Regions from separate parts of the Paenibacillus sp. P32E genome, predicted to be linked through region 1. Evidence: predicted binding sites of a transcription regulator. Region 1 holds the regulator's gene; the other holds the start of a gene.
The links. Region 1 encodes LexA, which represses DNA repair genes until DNA is damaged. Its sites were predicted from a motif close to CGAACATATGTTCG; they were not measured.
Positions count from the first base shown of each region.

Region 2: a site for LexA is predicted at 1,830-1,843, ahead of recA (recombinase RecA). Genes of this name have one in related genera too.

Region 1 is NZ_LVYY01000007.1:190,597-194,424, reverse strand. Features, by position in the region: gene A3848_RS08745 (hypothetical protein) at 1-214, shown strand, start outside; gene A3848_RS08740 (hypothetical protein) at 330-794, shown strand; gene A3848_RS08735 (hypothetical protein) at 890-1,267, opposite strand; gene A3848_RS08730 (L,D-transpeptidase) at 1,420-1,758, opposite strand; gene lexA (transcriptional repressor LexA) at 1,996-2,622, opposite strand; gene A3848_RS08720 (LysM peptidoglycan-binding domain-containing protein) at 2,862-3,275, shown strand; gene A3848_RS08715 (DUF896 domain-containing protein) at 3,386-3,559, shown strand; gene A3848_RS08710 (hypothetical protein) at 3,644-3,828, shown strand, end outside.
Region 2 is NZ_LVYY01000057.1:243,570-247,397, forward strand. Features, by position in the region: gene pgsA (CDP-diacylglycerol--glycerol-3-phosphate 3-phosphatidyltransferase) at 1-269, shown strand, start outside; gene A3848_RS27390 (competence/damage-inducible protein A) at 325-1,614, shown strand; gene recA (recombinase RecA) at 1,913-2,977, shown strand; gene A3848_RS27400 (regulatory protein RecX) at 3,103-3,828, shown strand, end outside.

The sequences.
Region 1 (3,828 bases):
AGAACGCGAACGTGCGAGAATCCGCAGAGCTATCAGTTTGCTGCGGACACAAAGAGCTATTTTGCTGGAAAGACTGGAAGAAATCAATGAAAACTTGCGCCGGGTGCCAAACCCAAGCCGTGCCAGACGTGAGCTGCTGGCTGCGAGAGCTTCCATACGGGAAGCGTTACGCTTAAACGCTGCGGCTATCCGATTGCTTAGAAGTGTGCTGTAAGGTTTAATGCTTAGATCTTAACCTTTAAAAGAAGTCTTGGAATCTAAGGCATCCCCCGGGATGCCTTTTCATAGGTGTGAAACCGGTTATCTTACATAAGTGGAAGGTGATAGAGATGGAAAAAGATGAAGATGTTACAGTGATGAATATTTCTAGGGAAGATGTGGAAAAGGGAAGACTGGAGAATTATTTACGGGAATTCAAGAAGTATGAGAAAAAGAAAATGCGCGGGAAGGTAAAGCTCATATTTAACGGGTATGAGCAGGATCGCAGGGAGATTTATCAGATCCGTGAGATTACGAATTGGGTGGATCGTCTGCTGAAAAATGTTCCTCACTTGTTCTACTTTTTAAGCAGGGAGAATTATAGTATGCGCATTGTCTTTTTCTGCTTATCTGAAGTGGTAGGGCGCTCTGGGGTAGAAGTGTCGATCACCAAGGAACAGGGCCGAAGATTGATTGAGAAAGTTGCCAAAAGTGCAGTAGTCTACGCCAGGAAGCTGAAGGAGCCGGAAGAGGTGCAGCTTGTACTGGCTAAAGGCATTCTGGATGAGCTTGGATATGAGCAGACTCAGCAATAAGAACAATGTGCTCCCGGGTCGTGAGTGGTATAAGCCTGAGATTCACCGGGAGACATTATCCGTCTATTACTTCAATATGTAATCATAAACAGGTTTTACATGAAGTTGAAGGACGTTATTTGCTCGGCATAGACAATCAGCTGCTTATATTCAATTTCAGTTCCAAAGCTGGCGAAAGGCCGTACAATTACATTATCCAAAACTACAAAATTGTAATTGAAAGTCTTTTCAGGATGCTCAGCACCCAAGTAGGAAATGTATTCATCAACGATGACATCGTCCATCAATGATTTGAGGTTAAATACATCCTCATTACTGCTGGTGTTCGAAGCTACGTTGCCTTGAATGCTGCCGAAGGCAGTAAGGATATTGACTCTGCGTTCCCCATGATTATTGTTCAGTAAAAGATTGGAGAGCTTACCTAATGCGTCGACCTTGAAGTCGACATGGGTTCTTATTTTGGATTGATTCAAACCAGACACTTCCTTTCAAGATTTAATTTACCAATATACAGGTTTCGACATATTACTCCGCTTTTCCTGTTTGTATGCAAAATAAATGTTTGAACATGAAGGACACCTAGTGAGACGTTGATAAATGTCTCGCTAAGGTGTCCTTTGTGCAGTTATTCCCGAATAGTTACGCGGGTTCCAATGGGAACTGTTGCTGCGAGGGATAACACATCTTCATTGTACATGCGAATACAGCCATGGGAGACCTTTTTACCGATGGAGGAAGGGTCATTGGTTCCGTGAATCCCATAATGGGGTTTGGATAGGCCCATCCAAAAAACTCCGAAAGGGCCGCCGGGGTTTTTCTGTTTGTTGATAATGGTATATTCTCCAACTGGAGAAACGGACAGCATCTTGCCTATGCCGACAGGAAAACCTCTAATTACAGTGTCATTGTCCAGAAGATACAGCATTCGCTGTGACAGATCGATAATGATTCGATAATTGGGCATTTTGATCAACACTCCTTTTATGATCAGGATATGAGTGGAGTGTAGAGAGAGTTCTGGAAAATTAGATAGAAAACCTATAGCGAACAGTTGTTCCCCTTCGGTTAATCAGGCAGAGGGTAACAATATAGGCCAACTATTAGTACTAAATAGTGTAAAGAAAACAATTGGTAGATTGGAGGAAAATGAAAAAACTGTTCCGCTATTGAGCGGAACAGTTATAAATGAGACGGGGACTTACTAATGAATATCGCGGAATAGGCCGATAACTCTGCCCAGAATCGTAACTCGATTCAGACGTAGAGGCTCATAAGCCGGATTCTCCGGCTGCAGACGGATATGGTCACGTTCTTTGTAGAAGGTCTTAACTGTTGCTTCATCTTCTTCAGTCATGGCAACGACGATATCGCCATTATCTGCTGTCTGCTGTTGGCGGACGATTACATAGTCACCATTCATAATGCCAGCGTCGACCATACTGTCACCAAGAACAGACAGCATGAACACTTTGTTATCACCTACATAATGAGTAGGCAGTGGAAAGTAGTCCTCGATATTCTCTGTTGCTGTAATCGGTACCCCGGCGGTAACCTTTCCAACGACTGGAATGCGTGTTACCGTCTGAACAAATTGATGAACATTCTCGGAATCCTCTTGTCCCAGCAGTTCTATTGCACGCGGTTTCGTTGGATCACGGCGGATAAGCCCTTTCTTCTCCAACCGGTCCAGGTGACCGTGTACCGTGGAGCTGGAAGCCAGTCCTACAGCTTCACCGATTTCCCGGACAGAAGGCGGATACCCCTTGCTGCGGACTTCGTTACGAATAAATTCCAGGATCGCCAGTTGACGACTCGAAATCTTTGACATCGGAATCAACCCCATATACTATGTTTGGGAAAATTATAACATAGAACTTCCGTTCGTACAAACATAAGTTCTAAAACGATCGGGAATGGCAGCTGGAGAATGGAAAAGCGGAGTGGATATAACAGAAAAAGAGGTTCGAAGAATAAGGGAACAATTGTTCGAAAAAAGTATTGATCAAAACACATGTTCGTGTTATATTAATTTCGAAAGTAAGAACAAGTGTTTGGAGGTCGGTTAATATGTTAAAGTACAGCACATACCGTAGTATTTACGACGAGGTTCATGAGGACCAAACAGCGAGAGCCCGTTCTGCATACAATGATAGACTAGATATGAAGAATCTTCTTTCCTCTTTAACAGCACCTTGCCGCAGATTGCTCCGCCAGGACACAATTGTAAAGCTGGCCTTGATTTTTCTGTTAGTGATTTCCGGATTTACTGTGGTAGGCAATGTTTTTGCGGGATCGGTGTTGTCGGCCAAGCAGGAGAAGAGGGTTGTTGTTGAACGCGGGGATACACTTTGGAGCATAGCACTTAAGAATAAACCGGCTCATATGAAAACGGCTGTATATATAGAAGGAATCAAACGGACGAGCGGTCTTAAGAACAGCAATATCCAAGCCGGCGATGTGCTGAGTTTACCTGTATATTAATACTGATAGAGTACCTATAGATGGATACCAGGAGCTTTCAGGGGGTAGACCTTGACAAGCTCTTTTTCTCATGGCAAAGTTAGAATGAATTTATAGGGGAGGGGAACATATTGAACATTGACGAATTGGTCGCCCGCATCAATGAATTAGCGCGCAAACAGAAGAGTGACGGCCTGAATGAAGAGGAGCTTACGGAAAGAGCCAAGCTTCGCGAGATCTACCTGGGTAATATCCGCAGTAACTTCCGTGCTCAACTTAATAATATTGAAATTGTGGACAAATAAGCGCATGAACAAGGCAACAAGGCAGGAGTTAATGATGCTCTGTTCCTTTTCATAGATATTATAGGATGACTAGGGGGAACTGACATGGCCCGTTCTTGGGAAAGAATGGTTCAACGCAACACACAGCAAATCAACAAGCAACGCAAGAAGCAAGGGAAAGATTCCATCTATGCATCAACCACTTCTGCCGCTGCAAAGAGCAGCGATATTTTTAAAGGCCGCAATATTGTATTTCCGGTAATATTGTTGATGCTTGGCATCATGTTCTG
Region 2 (3,828 bases), on a different contig from region 1:
TCATTATTAGCCGTGAGTTCGCTGTAACGGGCCTGCGTCAAGTAGCACTTCTCGAAGGTAAAGTGGTTGCTGCCAGCAAATGGGGCAAGATTAAAACTGTGATTCAGATTGTCGCTATTTCCCTTCTGCTGCTCAACAATTTCCCGTTTCAATTTGTCAGTATTCCTGTAGATGATATTGCGATCTGGGCAGCGGCAATTGTTACCATCTATTCAGGTGTTGACTATTTCGTGAAAAACAAAGATTTGTTGCAGCTTCACAACGCTTAATTGAACTGCACAACAGAATCATTCATTATGTACATTCAGGAGGAGAAAGCCAGCGATGAAAGCGGAAATTATTGCCGTCGGCACAGAACTTTTGCTCGGACAGATTGTAAACAGCAATGCACAGTTTCTTTCAGTAGAGTTGGCCGCACTCGGAATCGATGTTTATTTTCAGACCGTTGTTGGAGACAACAGCAGCCGTTTGCAGCAAGCCATCGAAATTGCCCGCAGTCGTGCGGATGTTATTCTGTTCACCGGCGGGATTGGTCCGACCGAAGATGATCTTACCAAAGATGCCTTAGCTGCATCCGTAGGCCGCGGTCTGCATATAGACCAGCTTGCCATGGACCATGTTCAGCGGTTTTTTGATGAACGCAAAATTATTATGACCGAAAACAACCGGAAACAGGCACTGATTATTGATGGAACAACACCACTCCCCAATGAAGCGGGGCTGGCTGTTGGTCTTGCTTTTTCCGATGGTGGAAAGTTTTACATTGTGCTTCCAGGACCTCCGCGCGAGATGAAGCCTATGTTCACAGGCCAGGCGAAGCCTTGGCTGCTGCAGCATGCCTTGACGGATGAAATGCCGATATACTCCAAAATGCTGAAGTTTGCCGGTATCGGGGAGTCGCTTCTTGAAGATAAACTGATTGATCTAATCCGGAACCAGAGCGATCCGACCATTGCTCCATATGCCAAGGAGGGTGAGGTAACGGTGCGTATCTCCACCAAAGCCCCTTCGGAGCGGGAAGCTATGGAGAAGCTGGAGGTACTTGAAAAGTCCATTCAGGAGATTCTGCCGGAGCACATGTATGCCAATATTAATGTGCCGCTTGAGCAGCTGATTGTGGATTGGATGGCAGATGCCGGCCTGACTTTGAGTGCGGCGGAGAGCTGTACAGGCGGCCTTCTAATGGAGAGCATTACAAATATTCCGGGCAGCGCGTCTATGTTCCTCGGAGGGATCGTGTGCTATTCCAATGATATGAAGAAGAAGCTGCTGAACGTGCCTGCAGCGCTGCTGGAGGGTCCGGAGGCCCCGGGCGCAGTCAGCCGGGAAGTAGCTGAGGTGCTTGCGGATCAAGTGAGAATGACCGCTGACAGCGACTTTGGATTGTCGGTTACTGGTGTAGCGGGTCCGGGATATTCCGAGCGCAAGCCGGTAGGGTTAGTATTTATCGGACTGGCTGAACGCGGCCGGCCTACGGAAGTCTATGAACTTAATCTTAAAGGCACTCGCGAAAATATCCGCCTGCGAACCGTCAAGGCTCTTTTATACCGTCTCTGGCGCAGGCTGGAGGAATGTAAGGTAGCTACACCGCTTGAAGGGTCAGCCTTGCAATAACCTTCCCGTCCGGTATATAATTTGTTCATACGGAAGAACCGTGGCACTGAGATATCTTTGCTGCGGTTTTTTGTTTTATTCTTATGTAATGAACTGCAGCCTGTCCCTGTAAGAAGGTACTGTCCGACATCCGGTGAATGAATAATCTGGCCCAGCGTCAGATCCGGAAGGAGGCTTACAATAAAAGGGAGTAACCCTCCTTGGGACAAAAAAAACGAATGTATGTTCGAAAAAAAGCTTGGCAAGACCTCCGAAACACGTTATTATAATACTATAAACAGTGAAGGAAGTGGTCTGATTGTCAGATCGTCGTGCGGCGCTTGATATGGCGCTTCGTCAAATAGAAAAACAATTCGGTAAAGGTTCGATTATGAAATTGGGAGAATCCACTCACATGAAAGTGGAAGTCGTACCTAGCGGATCTTTGGCACTTGATATTGCATTAGGTATAGGCGGACTTCCTAAGGGACGTATTATTGAAGTATATGGACCAGAGTCGTCCGGTAAGACAACTGTTGCCCTGCACGCTATTGCAGAAGTGCAGAAGTCAGGCGGACAAGCTGCATTTATCGATGCCGAGCATGCACTTGATCCTAAATACGCCAAAGCGCTTGGCGTAAATATCGATGAACTGCTGTTATCCCAACCAGATACTGGTGAGCAAGCCCTTGAAATCGCTGAAGCACTTGTGCGCAGTGGCGCGGTTGATATCATCGTAGTAGACTCGGTGGCAGCACTGGTTCCAAAAGCGGAAATTGAAGGGGACATGGGGGATTCCCATGTAGGCTTGCAAGCACGTCTGATGTCCCAGGCTTTGCGGAAACTGTCGGGGGCAATCAACAAATCCAATACCATTGCTATCTTCATCAACCAGCTTCGTGAGAAGATCGGCGTGATGTTCGGTAACCCGGAAACGACACCTGGCGGCCGGGCACTGAAATTCTACTCTTCCGTACGTCTGGATGTGCGCCGTGTAGAGAGCATCAAAATGGGCAATGATGTTGTGGGTAACCGCACCAAGATTAAAGTCGTGAAGAACAAGGTGGCTCCTCCATTCAAACAGGCAGATGTAGATATTATGTACGGTGAAGGCATTTCCCGTGAAGGAAGCCTTGTAGATATAGGAACAGAGATGGATATCGTGAACAAGAGCGGTGCTTGGTATTCCTATGAAGGTGAACGTCTTGGACAAGGCCGTGAGAATTCTAAGCAGTTCCTCAAGGAGCATCAGGATATTGCTCTTCTGATTGAGAACAAAATTCGTGAAGCGAGCAATTTGTCAACGCTTGTGGCTGCGCCTACGGAATCTGAAGTAGTAGCAGAGCAAGAGGAAGAAGAAAAGCTCCTGCTTGAAATCGAATAACTTGATATTCAATCATTTGTAATTGAATACTAGGTAAGAGTTCAGGCGCCCTGTGAATAATCATAGCAGGGCGCTTTTTCGTAAATAAATATGATTTACATCAGCAATGAGGTGATAGGGCAGCTATGGTAATCCAATTAAATCCTGAACCTGAAGAGCAGGACGAGCAGATCTTAGCGGATTTTCCTGAGGATGAATTACTCGAAATTACGCGTGTGGAGCGTCAGAAGAAGTCAGACCACCGTTATATTATACATTTTGGTGCATATCAGCTGGCCGTTCATGAAGATGTCATGATTAAATACCGGATGATTACGGGTAGCTCCTTCATGAAGACCGATCTGGAGGAGATCGTTGTAGCTGATGAGCGGCAGCGGGCTTATGTGGAGGGCTTGCGCTATTTGGAGCGCAAACCGCGGACGTCTCAGGAAATGGCCCGTCGTTTACGGGAGAAGGAAATAGGGGAGACTATTATTGCTGAAGTTCTGCTGCGTCTGCAGCAGGAGCGTCTGCTCGATGATCCCTTATACGCCAAGCAATGGGCGGAGCAGCGAATGACGAATCAACGCAAAGGCAAGCTGTGGATCCGCCAGGAACTGCGTGAGAAGGGAATCGACAAGTCGCTGATTTCTGAGGCATTGGAGAATATTACTCCTGAACAGGAGCTGGAAAGTGCCCTGCAGACGGGACGGAAGAAATGGAATTTGATCCGCGGTGATGTGCATGACAAGCGGAGGAAGACCGGAGCTTTCCTCATGCGGAGGGGGTTTTCCGGGGATATGGTGCGTCAGGTGCTGAATATTTTGCGTCAGGAAGAGGATTTTGAGGGCGAAGATGAGGATATTTACTTC